Regions from separate parts of the Paenibacillus mesotrionivorans genome, predicted to be linked through region 1. Evidence: riboswitches for the same ligand, from Rfam matches in the RefSeq annotation. Region 1 holds a riboswitch; each other region holds the start of a gene.
The links. A riboswitch is a leader RNA that binds a small molecule or an ion and turns the genes downstream of it on or off. The one in region 1 is predicted to bind cyclic di-GMP.
Positions count from the first base shown of each region.

Region 2: linked by a shared signal. The riboswitch ahead of ACI1P1_RS09635 (transglutaminase-like domain-containing protein) and the one ahead of ACI1P1_RS20845 (PilZ domain-containing protein) in region 1 are both predicted to bind cyclic di-GMP.
Region 3: linked by a shared signal. The riboswitch ahead of ACI1P1_RS26085 (SH3 domain-containing protein) and the one ahead of ACI1P1_RS20845 (PilZ domain-containing protein) in region 1 are both predicted to bind cyclic di-GMP.

Region 1 is NZ_JBJURJ010000014.1:177,274-180,543, forward strand. It holds gene ACI1P1_RS20835 (aminotransferase-like domain-containing protein) at 1-365, opposite strand, end outside; gene ACI1P1_RS20840 (LysE/ArgO family amino acid transporter) at 520-1,140, shown strand; gene ACI1P1_RS20845 (PilZ domain-containing protein) at 1,167-1,877, opposite strand; cyclic di-GMP riboswitch class I at 2,001-2,099, opposite strand; gene tadA (tRNA adenosine(34) deaminase TadA) at 2,372-2,836, shown strand; gene ACI1P1_RS20855 (ABC-2 transporter permease) at 2,920-3,270, opposite strand, start outside.
Region 2 is NZ_JBJURJ010000005.1:312,995-316,264, forward strand. It holds gene ACI1P1_RS09630 (M23 family metallopeptidase) at 1-618, shown strand, start outside; gene ACI1P1_RS09635 (transglutaminase-like domain-containing protein) at 657-1,436, opposite strand; cyclic di-GMP riboswitch class I at 1,450-1,536, opposite strand; cyclic di-GMP riboswitch class I at 1,579-1,665, opposite strand; gene ACI1P1_RS09640 (collagen binding domain-containing protein) at 1,834-3,270, opposite strand, start outside.
Region 3 is NZ_JBJURJ010000022.1:21,176-24,445, reverse strand. It holds gene ACI1P1_RS26095 (ADP-heptose synthase) at 1-7, opposite strand, end outside; gene ACI1P1_RS26090 (helix-turn-helix domain-containing protein) at 219-1,163, shown strand; cyclic di-GMP riboswitch class I at 1,269-1,355, shown strand; gene ACI1P1_RS26085 (SH3 domain-containing protein) at 1,440-2,180, shown strand; gene ACI1P1_RS26080 (NlpC/P60 family protein) at 2,147-2,389, shown strand; gene ACI1P1_RS26075 (CpaB family protein) at 2,540-3,256, shown strand; gene ACI1P1_RS26070 (AAA family ATPase) at 3,253-3,270, shown strand, end outside.

The sequences.
Region 1 (3,270 bases):
AACCGGATGATGCCGGGGTCGGCCTCCATCCGGTTAATGGTCTGGATCACCGGCAAATTGGGCTGATGGCGCCCGCTCTCCGCCACCTGGCCCCAATCCGTTGGCGGGGCGGCCAGAAGGCTCCATGATTCGTTGACCACCCGGGTGCCCCCGCCCGTTTGTCCCTCAACCAGCCCCAGTGCTGCCAGCTCGGCCATGGCCTGTGCCACCGTGCTGCGGTTCACCTGCCACAGCCGTGCCAGAATGCGCTGGGAGGGCAGACGAGCCCCCACCGTCCACTCTCCGCGCAGTATACCCTCCTTGAAATAGCGGACAATTTGCTCCTGCAAGGACAGCTCCCCATACCGGTCCGGCTTCCAGTCCATTGTGCTCCCCCCTGTTTATATGTATTATCTCCCAATTTGGCTGGTTCTCCAACCATCCATTTGGCCGGAGACAAAAAAACAACCCTGCTATACAATCTGTTTCATAGAAAATGTTCTACCAAACAGAAAGGATGTGCTCCGGTTGTCGGTTCAATTGGCTTCTTCAGCTATTCACGGCTTTATTCTGGCCCTGGGCCTGATTCTGCCTCTGGGGGTGCAGAATGTGTTTATTTTTCAACAGGGGGCCCTTCAGCAATCCTTCCGCAAGGCTCTGCCGGCGGTGCTTACCGCGGCGGTTTGTGATACGCTTCTCATCGGATTGGCGGTAGCGGGTATGTCTCTGGCCGTACTCAATAACAGCTGGCTGGAGACACTATTAATGGCCGCAGGCTCCATTTTCCTGCTGTACATGGGGGCTTCCTTGTGGCGCAAGCAGCCCGGCTCCGCTTCCGGCGAAGCGGCTGTTTATTCCGGCCGCAGGCAGATCGCCTTCGCTGCCTCTGTCTCCCTGCTCAATCCTCATGCCATCTTGGATACCATCGGGGTAATCGGCGGCGCCTCTCTTCAATATGCGGGAGCCGACCGTCTGGTGTTCGCTTTATCATGCATTGTGGTGTCCTGGCTGTGGTTTGCAGCGCTGGCTCTGGCGGGCCGTCTGGCAGGCCGGTGGGATCCATCCGGCAGGCTGACTCTGTTGTTGAATAAAGTCTCCGCGGTAATTGTTGCCGGCATCGGCTTGGGTCTGCTGTACACGGCGGTAACCCGCATGCTGTAACGTGGGTTTTCCCATTTAAAAGCTCTCTATTTAAAAGTCCGCTTATTGGCCTCTTTTTTGGAGGTGGAGAGTGCCGTAATCTGTTCCCGCAGAATAAACGCCCGCAGGGTGTTTATCTTCACATCCTCCATCTCCACGTATTGGGCACCATAATAGGTGCTGCCGATTCCCTTTTCCATCCGGACCACCTTGGCGGTGCAGGCAATGAGGCTGCCCAGCTCCAATTCCAGCTTCAGCTCCGTGTGCTCCTCCAGCCGGAAAGGATCCGGCAGCGTAAACCCGATACCGCTCAGGCTGATATTTTTGATATCAATGGCCATCAATTGGTCCGCTTCCTCAAAGATACCGATAGCCCCCTTGCGTTTCCAGGCGGCCAGCTTCCCGCTTTTGCTGATCTCCACCCGTGGGAACATCCGCTTTTCATTAAACTTCCGCTGATTCTCCGGGGGATTGATCATCATGAGCGATCCCGTATCCTTGCCCACAATCGTAGAAGGAATCAGATACATGCCGGCCGGCGTGTACACGGTTAGCCTCACATTCTCCCCTAGGACAAAACGGTTGGAGTCGCTGATTTCAATCTCCAGCAAATCCCCCTCCACATGAGTCATAATCCCCGTGGAGACAAAGCCGCTTTTTTCCACAACGGTTCTGCAATGGACCAGGATAGTGGAGGAAGGAACCTCCTTCACCTCAGTAAAACCGACTTGCTTCTTCTTCGCTTCGACCCGGCTCATTAACGTCACCAGCCTTTCTATGAATTGTAGGGCGTCCCTTGCTGGGAGATGCGATAAAATGACAAAAAGCCGCCTCCGTCGGAAGCAGCTCTATCGATACAGCTTGCTTACGCCCCGGTGATATTCGGTAACCAGGCGATCCTAGCATTCCACCGGAGTGAACATACCGTAGACCCTAGGCTTTGCGTCCTATCCTTTCGGAATAGTTTGCCTTTTGTCGTATTACGTTGGGCAATTGGGAATCCTTCTAGCACTTTGGACCCTTGTTTTCTTCTATGAAAATAGTATACGGGTTTTCAAGAATGTTTTCAATCCATCACAAAGTCATTTTTTTGTGAATAAAAAAGGGGTGATTGTGATTTCATCTGGGGACGATTAGAATAAGATGTGGAAAAATGAGGCGGTTATTCACATCTATCCACAAAGTTATCCACAGGCTGTGCACAAGATCGAAAACATGTTCGGTTTCTTATCCATAACGGAGGTGGATTTTCATGGATCATGAATACTGGATGCGCCGGGCAATGGAAGAAGCGTACAAGGCGGAAAGCCTGGGAGAAGTGCCTATCGGGGCTATTATTGTGCGGCAGGGGGAAATTGTAGGCAGCGGGTATAATCTGCGGGAAACCACTCTGGACCCCACTGCCCATGCGGAAATGATCGCGATCCGGGAGGCAAGCACCCGTCTGCAGTCTTGGCGGCTGTTGGATTGTACTCTGTACGTTACGCTGGAGCCCTGTCCCATGTGTGCCGGGGCCATTGTGCAATCCCGTGTTCCCACCGTCGTATACGGAGCACCCGATCCCAAGGCCGGCTGTGCCGGCACCCTGATGAACCTGCTGCAGGAGGACCGGTTCAATCACCGGGTGGAGCTGGTAGGCGAGGTGCTGCGTGAGGAATGCGGCGGTATGCTTACCGCTTTTTTCCGCAGGCTGCGCGGCAAGAACAAACCCGGATAAGCAAAAACCGCTCTGTACGGCTTTTAGGCCCGGTGAGCGGTTTTTTGTGTGTAAATGATTTGTTTGTGTAAATGGGATCGGGATTAAAGATCCTCCCGTTTTTCGAAATAACGGATGGACAATCGGAGGGAGACTAAGAACATCAACACTGCCAGGCAAAATAACCCGATAATCCACACATATGGGCTGATTTTCTCCAATGCATCCCAGATGCGTTGCAGCCAGGCAGGTGGCCCAGCGGAAAAATCGAACCGGGAACGGACAGCCGACAGGATTGCGCCGGAGCTCCCCCCTAAGAGAATAAGGCCCATAAAGAAAAAGCGATTATAAACCTGTGCCTTAGCAACACCCATTTTGTACACCATTGGAATTAAAATTGAAACTAGCAAGCTATAGCAACAAGTAACAACTGCGGCGATCAGCAAGTTGACAAC
Region 2 (3,270 bases), on a different contig from region 1:
GCAGCCTTCGCGCGGCAGATTACCAAATTCGGGACGGATGAGGAAAACTTCCGGATCGGGTTATGGGAATATTACCAGAATAACCGGGCGGTCGAACGGATTCTCCAGTTTTCCAAAATTTATGCCGCCTACGGTACCCTGGATTTGTTTACCCACGCATTTCCTCTCCCGCTGGGGGCGGATTATTCGTACCGGGATACCTGGGGCGCCAGCCGCGGGTGGGGAGGCGACCGGATTCATGAGGGAACCGACCTCTTCGCCCACCATGGTGTTCCAGTCCGCAGCACCTGCTACGGAATTATTGAGGTCATGGGCTGGAATCCCTTCGGCGGATGGAGAGTAGGTATCCGGGATCTGAATAATGTGTATCATTATTACGCCCACCTCTCCGGCTTCAGCAAGGAGGTCAAAACCGGCGATGTGGTCAAGCCTGCACAGGTGATCGGCTGGGTGGGAAGCTCCGGCTACGGCAAACCCGGCACCTCCGGGAAATTCCCTCCGCATCTGCATTTTGGCCTGTACCGGGATAACGGCTTGGCCGAATGGTCCTTCGACCCTTATTCCCACCTCAAAAAATGGGAGCGGGAGGAACGGGCCGCAGGCCGCAAAAAGAAATAAAAAAAGCCGGGGGATCGCTCCTCCGGCCTTGCTGTTTATTAGTAGCTCTTAGCGGCAACGTACTTGCTGCTGTCCTTGGCGAAGGCGGCGCTTCCGCTGCCTGCATCCACGGTGGTATCTACAGTTACCCATGCCCCGTTCAGAAGCACTTCGTTCCAGGCGTGGTATACGTTGACATATTCCGATGTGCCCATCATCAGCTTGGTGGGTACCCCGACGCTGCGGGTCATGGCGGCAAAAAGGGAGGAATAGTCGTAGCAGATGCCTGTCCCGTCCACCAATACTTGGCTCAGGTTAGGAATGTACCCGGTAGCAACATTGGCAGCCAGCTCATAATCATAGGTTACAGAACCGATAATATAGTCATAAATGGCCTTGACCTTGGCTTCGTCTGTGTTCAAGCCTGCAGTCAATTCCTTCGCCTTTGCTACAACATCGGTAGCCGCAGCCCAGTTTACATTTTGGGTCGAATTCAGGTAAACGGCATTGGCATCGGCCAGCACAACATCTTTGGTTGCCGAGTATACACTCTTGTACTTGTTGCCGGTGGTATTCTCCAGTACGGCAATTTTGTAGGTTCCATCGCCCAGTTGAAGCGGGAAGCTTTCTTCGGTTCCGTTATTCTTCAAGTCATAGGTGTAGCTTGTCCCGTCCTTGGTAACCATGACCTTGACCCGGGCACCGGAATCCGCTTGGTATTGGACGCCGATGGATCCGGCTGAGAGCTTGCTGTCATTCAACCAGGATGCGGCAGATGCGGCGGATGCATATGCGAAAAGCATACTTGCTGCGACAATAGACGTGATGAACTTCCGCATACAAAAAACCTCCTTCGGGAGCTGGCTGCCATTCTTCTGACGAAGGGAAGGCCCTTTAGCTTTGCGTCCCTGCTTTTCAGCAGGTTTGCCGTTATCGGTGTAGGCTTGGGTGATGCCTTAAAAATGAAAAAAGCCAATTGCATTCGGTAGCTGGCTGCCATCCTTCTTGGGAAGGGAAGACCCTGTAGCTTTGCGTCCCAGCCTTTCGGCAGGTTTGCCATTTATCGTGTATTGCCTTTGGTTTTAATCTATCAGAAATTCGACATTTTTTCAATAGAGTTGTAGAAAAATATGCTAGTACCTATAGCCTGTCCTTCACAGGAAAGACATTTTTTTTGAATGACAAAAAAGCTGCCGGAATCTCTGTCCGGCAGCTTTCTTTGGCCTGTGATTTGGGTTACTTCTTCAAACGGAATCTCCGCAGGGAAACTCCCGCAACCAGCAGGCCTATTCCTGCCAATTGCCACAGCAATCTCCGCTCCTCGCCGGTTTTGGGTAAGGTGGCTATCTCCGGCGCAGGGGTCAAGCCTCCCAAGGGGACCTCCTCCACATCGATTTCGATAAGCAGGTCTTCCCCGTTGCCATCCTTGTCCACGATATTGACTGTAAAGGAATCCTTCCCGGTATATCCAGGATCAGGCGTATACAGCCAGCTGCCGGTATCGTCCACGCTCAATGTGCCATGCCCCGGGGGTTTGGCAATATCCACCTTTCCTCCCTCCGGTACCGGTACGGAGCCTCCCTTAGGCGTGTCCTGATCCGTAATTTCGGTCAAGGGTGTCGGAGTAGGGGACGGCGTCAGCGTTGGTTTCGGTGTTCCAGGCTCCGGTGTAACACTGGGAGACGGGCTGGCCGAAGCCTCTGTGGTGGCTTGAGGCGTCGGGGTGGCCGTCACTGCAGGCGTCGGGCTGGCGCTGGGGCTGACAGTGGGACTGGGAGTCGGGGTGCTTGGTTCCTCCCCTGACCCGCCTGAATTCCCATCAGGTGTCGGCGTCGGCGTTGCTGTCGGTGTCGGCGTTGCCGTTGGTGTTGCTGTCGGCGTTGCTGTCGATGTCGGCGTCGGTGTTGCTGTCGGCGTTGCTGTCGGTGTTGCCGTTGGTGTTGCCGTTGGTGTTGCCGTTGGTGTTGCCGTCGGTGTTGCCGTTGGTGTTGCCGTCGGTGTTGCCGTCGGTGTTGCCGTCGGTGTTGCCGTCGGTGTTGCCGTTGGCGTAGCCGTCGGTGTTGCCGTTGGCGTAGGTGTTGGCGTCACAGACGGAAGCTTCTCATTGGTCAGCACCGTGGTAACCGCGGCGGTATTGATGGTGATATTGTGGGACGCCGTGTCCAAACGGTAGCCAACCGGCGCCTTAACCTCCTTCAGCACGTAGCTGCCCCCGTACAACCGGGTAAATACAATTTCGCCCTGAGCATCCGTCTTCCCGCTGGCCACATAAATCTCGCCTGAACCGGATTTGCGGTACAGATCGAATTCCGCGCCGGCAAGCCGCACATTGGAATCCGCCGCATCCTTTTTCACAACAGTAAGATTGGCATTGGTGATGCCGCCGCTTCCGGTCCCTTCCCCGGAGGAAAATTTAACCACAACATTCGTGGTATTGCTGGTTTTGGTGCTGGTCACATTGGTGCCGGACAACAGGGCGGTATTCGACACCGTTTCATTGTTATTGGCAATGACCAGACTTTGATATTCCAGAATATAGGGTTTGGTGATGGTATTCAGGAAGATCAGCTCAAATACAGGCTTGCCATCCTTGTCCTGGCTGTAATTAAGGGTGTAATCCGTCCCCTTCTGCAAAAGAGTGGCCCCTTTGGTCACATTAACCTTGGTGGGATC
Region 3 (3,270 bases), on a different contig from region 1:
TTTCCATACGCTGTCCTCCGCTTATTGCTCTTCCGTAATAGTCTGTCATGCTCTAATTATAGCAGGCTTCCGGGAGGAAGAGAACGGACATTCTTGTGCATTTCCTGGAAAATGGACAATGCAGGGCAGAAAAGAAAACGCTTCAGGCTTCTCCGTATTATTCCGCAGGATGCTTATGTTACAATAAAGAACAACAGGGTTTGAATGCGGAGGCGCTTATGGAATCTATTCGGGAAAATATACAGTACCAGCATCCATTTTTGGCGGTGAAAATTTTTGATGCCGTCCGTTCCTGCCAGCCGTACCAGAAGGTGACGCGCTGGCATTACCATAAGGAAATCGAGCTGATTCTGATGCTCCAGGGGCGCTACGGCTTCTATCTCAACGAAACCCCCGTTGTCCTGCAGCCCGGAGAGCTGATTCTTATCGGGTCTAATGAGCTGCACACGGATTATCCCTGCGACAACGGCTCTTATCTGGTGTTTCAATTTGATATCCAGGAGCATCTGGAAAACAGCGGTTTGCCTTATTACCGCTACTTTGCCGATCCTTCCGTCCCTCTTAGCAGGCTGAATTACATATTCCAGGAAAACCATGAGGTACGGCAGACGGTTGCCCGCTGCATCCAATCCATCAACGAGGAATTTCTGGCCAAGCAGGACGGCTACGAAATCGCCATCAGCATCCAGATCAAGCAGATCATTCTATCTTTGCTCCGCGCGGATTCACGGAAGGTCATCCCGTCCCGGGAGAATTCCGACATTATCCGGCTGCGTCCGGTTCTGGATTACATCGATATACACTTGAGCGACAAGCTCCAGGTGGAGGAAGCCTGCAAGCTGGCTAATATGAGCTACCATTATTTTGTGAAGTATTTCAAAAAAACCATGGGGATTTCCTTCGTGGATTATATTACCCTCAAAAAAATCAGGCGGGCCGAGCGGCTGCTGCTTACCAAGGATCTGAGCATTTCCCAGATCGGGGAAGAGGTGGGGATGTCCAACATGGCCCACTTCTACAAGATGTTCCGCAAATTCAAGGCATGCTCCCCTAATGAATTCCGCAAGAAGATGCTGTTTGATACGGCGGGTAGGCAGGAGGAGTTGAATCCACCGGAGGCTAAAGCACCACAAAGTTTCCAAAATTTTTCAGTGTGTCAATAGGTACCGGGGCATGAAGGAAATGACATAAATCGAGTCTGTTGCTCTATATTCGACAAGTACCCCCTCAATTTATAATGGGATTACGAAGACATCGACGACCCGGTTTTCCGATAAAGGCAAACCCGGCGAAAGCCGGTGACGCAAAGCTACAGGGGCTGCCCCGCTTAAGCGGAATGCCTGCCAGCTGCCGAACAGAAGATACCCTCAGGGGCACTCTTTCGGCCGGAAGAGTGCTCTTTCGATGACTTCGACATTATACCTAATGGAGGGTTCCACATGATGAAACGCACCCTGTCTCTGCTTCTTGCCGTCACCTTCCTCATTATGCTTCTTCCCCTCACCGCAGCAGCCGCCGAGGACGAGGTCCCCACGAAGGGCAAGGTAATCGCTGGCGTCAGCTTCCGGTCCCAGCCTTCAACCTCAAGTACGCTCTACCGGCTGCTCAAGAAAAACGAAACAGTTAAGGTCCTGGATGAAATAAACCCCTACTGGTACCGGATTGAGGATCAGAACGGCCAACAAGGTTTTGTCTCCGCCAGTGACAAATACATAGAGATCACCAGTAACGCAGAAGTCATTTACGGTGTGAATATGAGAAAAGCCCCTTCCACCTCAGGCGATGTTGTCCGTATGCTCACGAAGGGCGAAGAGCTGCTGGTTCTGGAGAAGGCCAATGACAGCTGGTTTAAAGTCAGAGATGCCGCAGGTGTCGAGGGGTATGCCAGCGCCGGCACCAAATACATAAAGCTGAATACCAACGTCTACAAAATGAAGCTGAGCAAGTCGGACCTGATTGAAGCCTTTATCGCTGAAGGCATGAAGTATATGGGCACGCCTTATGAGTTCGGCTCCACCCGGTTTGACATTACCACCTTTGACTGCTCTGACTTTGTGCTGCAGGCCTTCTGGAATGTGACCGCACTGCCATTCCTGCCGACTCCCGCGGTCAGGCTGCATACGTCCAGGAGCTGGGCGGAATTGAGATGGATTGGAAGAATCTCAAACGCGGCGATCTGATGTTCTTTATGTCCTACGCCGGCTCCAAAGCCTCGGACTATGCCAATGTCAATCCCATGACCGAGGAAGTGACCCATGTGGCCATCTACCTGGGCGACGGCCAGATGCTGCATACCTATTCGCCCGAATCCGGCGGAGTGCGCATCGACACCATCGAGGGGAAAACCTGGGCATACCGCTACCTATACGGCGGAAGCTTTATCCGGTAATACTGTAAATATTTACTTGACGTATTCCGGGCATGTCTGATAAGATAACCTCACTTGAATAAACGGATCATTAGTTTTGCGAAGGACGCAAACTTGGGAATTTCCCCGGTTTGCGTCCTTTTTTTCGTCCGGCATAAAGGAGAGGGAGCGTTGACCAGAAGAAGAAATTTAGGCTACAGCCTTGTGGCGGGATTGCTGGCAGTGCTGTTGGTCTACGGTGTGTACATGATTTTAATCCGGCAGGTGGAGCTGCAGCAAACGGTGCGCATTGTAGCCCCGAAGGATTTTATTCCCGCCGGAACCCGGCTGGAGGCAGGGATGCTGGAGCTGGTCACCGTTGTCAAAAGCGGGCTGCGTCCAGGCATGCTCGAGACGGTGGAGTCCGCTGTGGGCAAATGGGCGCTGGTTCCCCTGGGAACACGTGAGCCAATCCTGGATTGGAAGATAGACCGGTTTTCCCTGCTGCCCGCTCCCGGACAAGCCACCTTTCCCGTCCCCAAGGAATATGTGCTGTCCATTCCGGGAGGAATCCGGGCGGGGGACCAGGTGGCGGTTTATGCTACCGGCAAAAGCGGCACGGTCCGCCTGCTGGAGGAGGCGGTAACGGTGGCCTCCATCAAGTCCTCCGCCAATACGGAGGTGGATGATCCCAAGGAGCCGAGCATTATCGCCAAGGTGAATAACGACAAGGAGAAGCTGTATACCTCCCGTAGGGATGCCAATGGTAAGGCGGAGCAGCTGAATTTGAACCTGACCGAGGACCAATGGCGCGTGATCGACGAAGCCTGCGGAACGAAGCAGAACAAGCTGGTAATCGCCTTCCTGTCCGCATCCAAGCCGGAGGAGGAAGGAGGAGAGAAGCCATGAACGGAAACGGGAAG